DNA from 2 places in the Lysinibacillus sp. NPDC093692 genome. Region 1 is predicted to be linked to the other one. Evidence: riboswitches for the same ligand, from Rfam matches in the RefSeq annotation. Region 1 holds a riboswitch; the other holds the start of a gene.

Region 1 (5,055 bases):
ATTATAATATTGTTGCGTTTTCAGTTGATCCTGACGTTGATAAACCAGAAGTATTAGCTGATTATTTGAAAAAATATAATGTTCCAGATCAATCAAAATGGAATCTACTTACTGGTTATTCACAAAAGTATATCGAGCAGTTCGCTGTAAAATCAACAAAAATAATCGTCAGAAATGATCCTAACAGCGATCAAGTCGTCCATGGGAATCAATTTTTCTTAGTTGATAAAGATGGCGTAATCGTAAAAATGTATTCAGGGTTTGCAGAGAATCCAGAGGATGTCCCTATTGACACGATTGTATCAGATATAGAAACATATATTGATGAAAATTTATAATGGCTCGAAGGAAACCGTCTCAATTAATGAAGAGACGGTTTTTTTGTTTAAATTTATTCTTTTATACTTGTAGCCTCGTTTATAGTGTAGAAGGAGGGAAAGATTTTGTCTGATACAGAATATTTAGAGCAACTAATGGAACTACATACAGAGCATTTATTTCGTATCGCATACTACTATACGAAAGATCTACAAATAGCTGAGGATATTGTTCAAGATGTGTTTATTAAATTTTATCATCATCAAAAGTAGTATGAAGAAAGAGAAGAGATGAGGGCGTACTTAGCACGCATGACCATTAATAAATGTAAGGATTATTTAAAGAGCTGGGCATATCGGAAAATTTCAGTTCAACACAAGCTTTTTTCTAAGCAAAAATCCGTTCTACAAGATACGCTTATTCAACAGGATGAACAAACGATTTTGATGAAGCCATTTTGAAATTACCGTTAAAGCTACGAGAACCCATTGTGTATTTTTATTTAGAGGGTATGACGATAAAAGAAATCGCTAAGCTACTCGAAATCCCTGAAGGTACAGTTAAATCACGTTTGAAAAAAGGGAAGGAATTATTAAAAATTGATCTTCATGATATTGAATGGGAGGTACTTTTCCATGGATAAGCATACAATGCATGTATTGAAGGATGTCTCAGCACATAAAGAAGCAATCATTCAAAAGGTTCAACAACAAATTCAGCAAGAGCCGTATCCATCAAAGCAACTTTGGCCGTATCGTGCATTAGCCGTCATGATGACATGCTCTATCTTACTATTTATTGCATGGCAAGCTTCGAAACCATTTGACCATTTAACGACAGAAATACTTCATGAAGAAGAAAAACAATCATTCACCGATTTATTTCAAATAGAAGTTGAAGGAACAGAGACAACGTTCAGTCAGTATCTTCAAATAGCAGATGAATTACATCACCGCGAAAATATAAAATTTTATGAACCGCTTCAAGGCTTCAAGGCTTCGAGGCAATGCAAGCAGTAGCGACTACTATGGGGGATGCTGTCCATCTAATAGACCCTAAAAATCTTCCGTTTAAATCAAATATACAGGAGGTCTATGCGGTAACATCAGAGATGCGAGACGGTAGCTTGCAAAAGCTATTTCAATTTACTTATAAAGAAAAGTCTCTTACTGGAGTGGATCGTCAATATATTAATTTTACGGTAACAAATGTGGATCATAATCCTTTAGTAAACTATAAATTTAAGGATAGTCAGGACTTTTCAGGGGAAATCAAGAATGTAGGTTTGAGTTTCATGAATCCTTTATATTTTCGAGCGATGACACCAGATAAAGGTTTCGCGTATTCATACTATTATTATGATGCGGCAGGCAAGCGCATTTATCAAATTAGTACAAGAGCCAATGAGTTTTATACGTATTATAATGGCTATGTATATCAAATAGGTTATCAATTAAATGGTGATCAACAAGAAGCACAAGAAAAAATGGTTGCTATTGCAAGGGAATTTATCCCCCACATAAATTCAGCGAATGCAAAGTAGTTAGGTGGAAGATAAGCTGCCTGTAAAAGCTCGATTGGTGAAGGCTAACAATCAGTGGTGATAAAGAACACCCTGTGAATATAGGTTTATTTTTGACAACAATTAGTTACCAAAATAGCACATCGTATTCTGTTTATATTAAAATAGTGGAAAAGGGACGGGGGGTTCAACAATGACGGTAGCGCAAACGTATATAAATGTTGTTCAAAAAAGATTTAGAAGTGTCAAAGAGCTAGGCGATAAAACACTCGACCAACTAGAAGAGGCCCAATTGCACTGGGCGTATAATGAAGATTCAAACAGTATTGCAGTGATTGTAAAACATATTAGTGGAAATATGATATCGAGATGGACGGACTTTTTAACGACAGATGGTGAGAAAGCAACGAGAAATCGAGATGATGAGTTTACGGATAGCCTTCAGACAAAAGAAGAGGTTATGAACGTATGGGAAAAGGGCTGGCAAGTATTTTTAGATGCGTTACAAGGTTTAACGGAAGCTGATTTACAAGGATTTGTAACGATAAGGGGAGAACGGCATTCTGTTATAGATGCGATCGAAAGACAAATGTCTCATTACTCTCAACATGTCGGTCAAATCGTTTACATCGCTAAGCAAATAAAGGGTTCTGAGTGGCAAACAATAAGTATTCCAAAGGGACAATCTCAGGCTTTTACAGAATCAATGTTAAAAAAACATCAACGATAGAAGTGTAGCCATCTCACTAGTGTGTGATGGCTTTTTTTGTGGAATAAATATTTATAACTATGTTTAAAAATCTCAAAACTTTATTATATTCAGAAAATAAAATTGACGTGTGTCTTTGCAGCGTGTTATGTTTAATACTAAATTTAATATGGTTCATTACAAGTTTGAGTGAAAAAAACTTTTTCACTTAATTTAAAGGAAAATGGGTGTAAATCCCATGCTGTCCCGCAGCTGTAAATGAGGAGTTTTGCTTCAAATACCACTGAGTAAGTACTTGGGAAGGTGAAGTAAAATGAAGATTCATAAGCCAGAATGCCTGCTTGTAGTAAGATTCATTGTAGATCTACGAAAGATAGGGAGATGGATGGAAGGCTTTTAATAATGAGTTTTTCTATCCTTATTCACGTGGAATAAGGATTTTTTTATGCATTTTTCTAATCATAGTCATGACGATTACTTTGAGTTTCAAGTTAGTAGTATGGTGGACAAACATACAGATATCAATTTTCTAACACCTAAGAAAAGACAGGAGCAATCATAATGATATTTTTTAAAAAATTATTACCTTTCATTCTAATACTGATGTTAACCATTTTAGCAGGCTGTTCAAGCTCGAGTGAAGGTAATGGAAGTAAAACCTCTAACGAAGAAAAAATGATAACAGTTGGCTGGCCGCTAGATATAGGGCCTTTAAATCCGCATACCTATTTACCAAACCAAATGACTGCACAAGCAATGGTGTATGAATCATTGGTAGAGTATAACGATGACGGAACAATATCGCCAAAATTAGCGGAGAGCTGGGAAATTTCTGACGATAAAACAGCGTACATATTTCATCTTAGACAAAATGTAAAATACTCTGATGGGACAGCCTTTAATGCTGATAATGTTATTCGCAATTTTAAAGCAGTTTTAGCAGATCGTGATACACACTCCTGGATGGGGATGGTGAATCATATTGTAGATGTAGTGAAAGAAGATGACTATACAATTCGTCTACAATTAGATGCGCCCTATTACCCTGTATTAAATGAACTGGCTTTTGTGCGACCATTCCGCTTCTTAGGGGATAACGGATTCCCTGAAGGAGATACAACTAATAAAGGTATTAATGCTCCGGTTGGAACAGGTCCATGGGTATTAACCGAATATAAAAAAGATCAATATGCACTCTTTAGCCGCAACGAACATTATTGGGGTGAAAAGCCACTAGTAGACAAAGTAAAAGTGAAAATTATACCTGATTCAGAATCTATTTCACTAGCATTTGAAAACGAAGAATTAGACTTAATTTATGGTCGAGGCATTATTAGCTTAGATAACTACACTTTCTTAAAAGATAGCGATCAATACAAAACGGCAGTATCTGAACCTTTATCTACACGTGCATTACTTTTTAATACTCAATCTGGTCCTTTAGCAGAATTAAAAGTACGTCAGGCTATTCAACACGCTGTTAATAAAGAACAAATGGTTGAAAGTATTACCCATGGTACAGAAAAAGTTGCCAATACACTGTTTTGGGACGCTATTCCATATGCCAATATTGATTTAAAACCAATACTATTTAATCCAGAAAAAGCCGAGCAGTTATTAGATGAAGCAGGTTGGACATTAAAAAGTGGTGATAAAAGCCGTTCCAAAAATGGGCAACCTCTTCAATTAGATTTAATCTATATTGCAACAGATGCTATCCAAAAACCAATGGCAGAGTTAATGCAAGGGGAATTAGCAAAAATAGGCGTCCAATTAAACCTTGAAGGTGCTGATGTAATGGTAGGGCTCCAAAAATTAATGGATAATCAAGTAGATATTAATTTCTGGCGCACAAATGGTCCACCAACAGACCCACACAGCTTCGCAAATGAATCAGCAACACCGAATGCAAATGGCGTTTATGAAGCGAAATTAGGCCTAGATAACGCAGCACAAATTGATGGCAAAATACATCAACTATTAATTGGTACAAATGAAGCGGAACGTGTGCAATTGTATAAAGATATTTTAACAATGTTCCATGACCAAGCATTATTTTATCCAATTTCATATGAAACGAATAACGTTATTTACCATAAACATATGAAAGATTTTAATCCTAGTGCATCTGAATACGATATTCCTTATGCTCAAATGGATTTAAAGTAAGAGAATGAGAAGAGAGTGGGTCTACTATGGCTCCTCTCTTTTTGCACTATGAAGACTTGGGAAGTGATGAAAGAAATGTACGAATCAACTTGGCTTTTTTGTCTAAAACGAGTGATTACATTACCATTTGTTTTGCTAGGGGTTTCGATAATGACCTTTTTATTTATTCGTTTTGTTCCAGTAGATCCAGCGGAGGTCATACTTAGACTGTCAGGAGTCGCCCCGACAGCAGAAGCAATACAGGCGCTACGATCGGAATTAGGCACTGATCAACCTTTGTCTATTCAATATTTTATATGGCTAAAAGGTGTGTTGTACTTCGATTTTGGTACATCAT
Region 2 (5,055 bases), on a different contig from region 1:
AAATTAGCGCACTGCCAATACCTGTTCGATCCTTCCCGACTGCACAATGATGAACAAGCCCTAAATTTTCAGGTTGTTGAATCGTTGCTATTAACTCTTTGAATGAGGCATTATTAAAAGGCATTTGTGCATAAAATTCTCTAAACATCTCCGGGCTTACAACCTTATAAAAATCTTTTCCACCAGAGTTTGTAGGCATCTCAAAAGCATGATTTCCTTTAGCTGGTATTTGAATATACTTGGCATACGGGAATATCGGATTAGGATTATTTTGAGCCTCATGGTTGTCTCGATAATCAAAAATTGTTTTCACACCTAGCGTTTCAAAGCGCTCTTTATCTGATTTCGTCATTTTACCAAGTGCGGCTGAACGATAAATCAAACCATTCTTAACAGCACGCCCATCTCTTGACTTATAACCACCCATATCCCGAAAATTATTAACTGCCTCAAACGGAATAATATTCATATCAAACTGTTTCACTCACTGCACCCCTCCCTGTTAGCAAGCATACTTATCTCTATTTTATAGAACAATTCGATATAATACTAATTTTCGCATTAGGGAATGTCGTACACTACTTAGAGCAACAAGGGGATTTATTTGAGTGTTTCTTTATTTGGGTGGAGCAGTTATCCTTTTTATTCATCAAAAAAAGCTGCCCTTGATAAAGGACAGCTCCAAAATACTATTTTTCAATATCAATTATTTAAATAACTCAGGATATACTGCTTTCGCGATTAACTCAACAGCTTCGCCAATACGTGGACCTGGACGGTTTGAGATATCATTATCTATAGAATAAACAGCTTTATTTTTAATGGCCGTGATTGAATTCCATCCATCACGAGAAAGAATTTCTCCCGTTGAGTCATTGCCTACTGTTGTTAAAATGACTTCTGGATTTTTCGCAATGACATCTTCCTCAGATACCATTGCCCAGCTTTTAAGTTCAACAAAAACGTTGTTAACGTTTGCAGCATTTAAAATCTCTTGTTGGAATGTATCAGAACCAGCTGTATAGATGTCTGGCTTTGGACTAATTTCTAAATAGATATTTTTTGGTTCTTTCACATCTTTAACTTTTGCTTGGACATCTGCAATTTTAGATTTAATATCTTCATTTAACTTTTCGCCTTTATCTTTGATGCCCATAGCTGCTGAGACTTGTTCGATATCCCCATAAACATCATCAAATGATTTAGCTGATTGAATGGCAAACACTTTAATACCCGCATCTTCGAGACCTTTTAAGGCATTTAAATTTTCTTCATCGTCTCCAGTTGTATAGGCAATAACGACGTCTGGCTTTAACGCTAAAATACGCTCACTATTGAATATTGTAGAATCAGAAACACGCTCAATTTTTTGAGCTTCTTCTGGATACGAATCATACTCAGTCGCACCAACTATTTTATCACCCACACCTAGCGCAAATAAAATCTCTGTATTACTCGGTTTTAATGAAACAATAGTTTTAGGTACTGCATTAAACTCTACTTCTACACCACGGTCATCCTTAACTTTATAGCTAGTAGTTTTCTCAACTTGTTGATCTTCTTTAGAAACAGTATCTTTATTTGTATCCTCTTTCGTGCCACAGCCAACTAATACAAGTGCCAACATCAACACAGAAAGCCATTGTAGCTTAAACATTTTCTTCATTTCATTGATTCTCCTTTTTCTTTTTCATCGGGTATGACTTACTAATAAACGGTATTTCAGCAATACCTGCATGCTGATTCATATAGACAGCCATTACAAAAAATACATTGGCTAGCAATCCTAAATAATCAAAGAGAATAGCTGGTACTTCGCGTTCTTCAGATACTTTGTGCAAAACACGGTATGATTTTTTTGCCTCACTACGACATAAATGTAATGCAGAAGCTGCCTCTGTTCCTTGGGGTAATACAAAGTTTTGTATTTCCTCTTTAACATGACTAACATAGAAATCATAGCGATCACTAAGCCAAGTCAAATCATCTTCAGTTACAGCTAATTTGCCTCGGACTGAGCCATTTACATGGTAAGCCATTGGCAAAATGGCAAGTAAATCATCTGCTACTACCTCTACCGTTTCTTTTTTAACCGCCGCCAATGCTACACCAATATGTGTTGTTAGGCTATCCGTTCGAATTTCAAAATCTACTGTAGATGCCTTTTCACGCATAAATGGATAACAAGAATAACGTGCATCTTTTTTCAAATCTAAGTCCCCGCTTTCCTTCGTGAAAAATTCTTACCTTATTAACACCTCGTCTTACATCAGGTGAACTATAAGCGCATAAAAAAAACGTTGTTCCCACTCCTAAGGAAACAACGAAAAATAGCATAAATAGTGTCACATAAATACGACATAGCCTATGTATTTGCCGCATATTCTCCTAGCTTCCGAAGAGTTATCTATACGTTCAAACAAAGGTCGGTCTCCTGGCTTGTACAGTTCACTACATTCATAAAAAACCTTCCCATCGGATAATTCGACAGTGGTATATCTTTATGACTTCTGTACTTACAGTTGCGGAAACAGCTCCGGTTTTTCACCGAATTCCCGATTATGCTATAGTTCAGCACCTTTATTCTGCAAGAATTATTCACTTGTTATGCAGTTTATCATAGATTGATAGGAAAAAATAGCTGTGGAATTTAGAATAAACAACGATGGATAAAAATCATGCAGGTATTACCGTATGCACGCGGATATATTCACTCTCCCATTGGGTATTCATCCTGCTCGTGCAAATATTTGTTATGCCTTATAAGTTAAAGCATTTTATTTTTTATAATGAAAGGATTTTCAAAAAATAGCCATTTTCATAACTTTCATCGGATGGCATTTTTATATTTCTTTTTGGATTTAACATCTTTCTCTTCCTCAATTAAACGCTGTGCAATTTCTAGTAGCTTTGGGTCATTTGTTGTATCGAATAGCTTTTTAAAGGATACAATAATATCATAGCGTATTAATGTCGGGTGCTTTTCGTCTAAGCACGTTTGATATCTTTTAGCCAAATATGATACGACTAAATCTCTTTGTACCTGCCCCGCTAAGCCTATTTTCCAAATTGCCTGTAAAGTATGCCTCACAGTGACTGTTTCTTCATCATACGTTACTGCCCAAATCTTTAAGAAGTCCTCTAACACTCTTTCTTCAGGATCGCTTTTTGCTGCCAGTGCGCATAAAAATTGTGCAGCACTTGCACGTACATGTCCATTTTTGTATGTAAGAGTTTGAACTAATTGTTCCCAAACTGAATAGGTCCAATCAACTGGTTCCTGCATAATTTTCATTAATTCTTCGTATGATTTGTATTGAATATCACGGTCACGCTCTGTTAAATTACTAAAAAGTTGCAAAATCTCTTTTTCCATGATTCATCCCTACCTTTATTGTTTCAGAACGTAAAAAATAGTGTACTTGTAAGTGTTATCTCATTTACCATCATGCGTTACTTTGCTACTACAAATTAAAAGTCTCATATAATTGTAATTTCAGAGCAAGATCCCAATCGTATATTTCAAAATTATCAGAAATGGCGTTCAATATGCAAGAATCTTTTCTTTTAGCTATATGAAGACAGAGGAATACTCGTTAGGATTATTATTGGAGTTATCTCACGATTGAGTCAAAGCGAAATACGCAATAACGAAAAATTGATGCTAATTCTTTTTTCGGCTGTATTATCATTTTTATAACTGGGGCTATAGTTATAAATATATCAACTTATGTAAATTTATTCATTACAAAAGTTATTTTACTCATTATTGACCGAGTAGTCGAGCCTAAACTAATGAATAACATTATGCGTTTGCCTAATAGGTTTAGTCGTAGAATCTTAACTATAGTTTAAACAGTTGATAATTTCCAGTACCGTCAAATAATAAAAAAAGGTTACCCTTGTAATTTCTTTTACAAAGATAACCTTTTCGCTATTTTAATCGTCTATATAATAGTACGGCTTATTAAATACGACCGAAGCCTACTAAATATTGATTCCACCAATCAAGTGATTCAATGACAACACCTTTATTTTGAGCATCAATCATTGTGTTGTTTCCTAAGTAAATACCTACATGCGCTATACCTGAACCATAGCTGAAGAATACTAGGTCACCTACACGTGCTTCACTTGCTGAAATACGTTGTGTTGCTAAATATTGTTGTGATGCTGTACGTGGTAAATTTACACCCGCTTGTTTGTAAGACCATTGTACAAGACCAGAACAGTCAAATCCTGTTGATGGGTTACTACCGCCCCAAACATAGCTACGACCTAAGAATTGTTTCGCAACTGAAATAGCATCACCTGAAGATGCAGTGCCTGCTCCTGAACCAACAACCACTTTTTGTGATGATTTTTCATTGTTAGCTTTGCCATTATTATTATCATTGCTATTGCCATTATCGTTAGTGTTAGCATTGTTGTTTGTTGCTTGTACAACTGGAGTAGCTGCTTGAAGTGCACGTAAACGAGCTGCCTCTTCCTCTGCTGCTTTACGTTCTGCTTCTAAACGCTCTTCTTCTTGTTTCGTTGCAATTTGTGCTTTTAATGCAAGAGATTTCGCTTCATTTTCAGCTTTTTTTACTTCCATTTCGCTTTCCTTCTCTTGAAGCTCTTGGAATTGCTTTTGAAGCTCTTTTTGTTTTTCATCTAATGTTGTTTTTTGTTTTTCTAAGCTAGCCTTATCTGCTTCTTGTTGATCTACTAATTCTTGGTCAGCATCCATTAATGTTTTTACCGCTACGACACGGTCCATTAAATCTGCAAAACTTTTTGATTCTAGAACAGCGTTTAAATAAATACCTACAGTATTATCTTGTGCTTGGTATGCAGCCATACGGTCACTTAAAATCGCTGAACGTTGTTCAATACGTTTTTTAGTATCTACAATATTTGCATCAACTTCTTTAATGTCTGCCTGTACTTTGTTAAATACTTTTACTTTTTCTTCGATCTCTTTTTCTAGGCTTTTTAGCTCTTCTTGTAGCTTTTTAACCTCTGTATCTATTTTAGCTTTCTTATCAATCATTTGTTGAGATGTTTCTTCTG

Evidence for each region. Region 1 has a riboswitch for cobalamin ahead of nikA (nickel ABC transporter substrate-binding protein). Riboswitches for the same ligand answer to the same signal wherever they lie in the genome.
Region 2: linked by a shared signal. The riboswitch ahead of ACQKN4_RS08915 (ATP:cob(I)alamin adenosyltransferase) and the one ahead of nikA (nickel ABC transporter substrate-binding protein) in region 1 are both predicted to bind cobalamin.

What each region holds. Positions count from the first base shown of each region.
Region 1 is NZ_JBNNUW010000019.1:37,966-43,020, forward strand. It holds gene ACQKN4_RS18340 (SCO family protein) at 1-338, shown strand, start outside; gene ACQKN4_RS18345 (RNA polymerase sigma factor) at 444-590, shown strand; gene ACQKN4_RS18350 (hypothetical protein) at 630-779, shown strand; gene ACQKN4_RS18355 (RNA polymerase sigma factor) at 809-961, shown strand; gene ACQKN4_RS18360 (hypothetical protein) at 954-1,337, shown strand; gene ACQKN4_RS18365 (hypothetical protein) at 1,325-1,861, shown strand; gene ACQKN4_RS18370 (DUF1572 family protein) at 2,034-2,570, shown strand; cobalamin riboswitch at 2,714-2,908, shown strand; gene nikA (nickel ABC transporter substrate-binding protein) at 3,111-4,718, shown strand; gene nikB (nickel ABC transporter permease) at 4,767-5,055, shown strand, end outside.
Region 2 is NZ_JBNNUW010000006.1:137,163-142,217, reverse strand. It holds gene ACQKN4_RS08925 (tyrosine-protein phosphatase) at 1-484, opposite strand, end outside; gene ACQKN4_RS08920 (ABC transporter substrate-binding protein) at 707-1,666, opposite strand; gene ACQKN4_RS08915 (ATP:cob(I)alamin adenosyltransferase) at 1,668-2,210, opposite strand; cobalamin riboswitch at 2,408-2,597, opposite strand; gene ACQKN4_RS08910 (hypothetical protein) at 2,828-3,376, opposite strand; gene ACQKN4_RS08905 (NlpC/P60 family protein) at 3,968-5,055, opposite strand, start outside.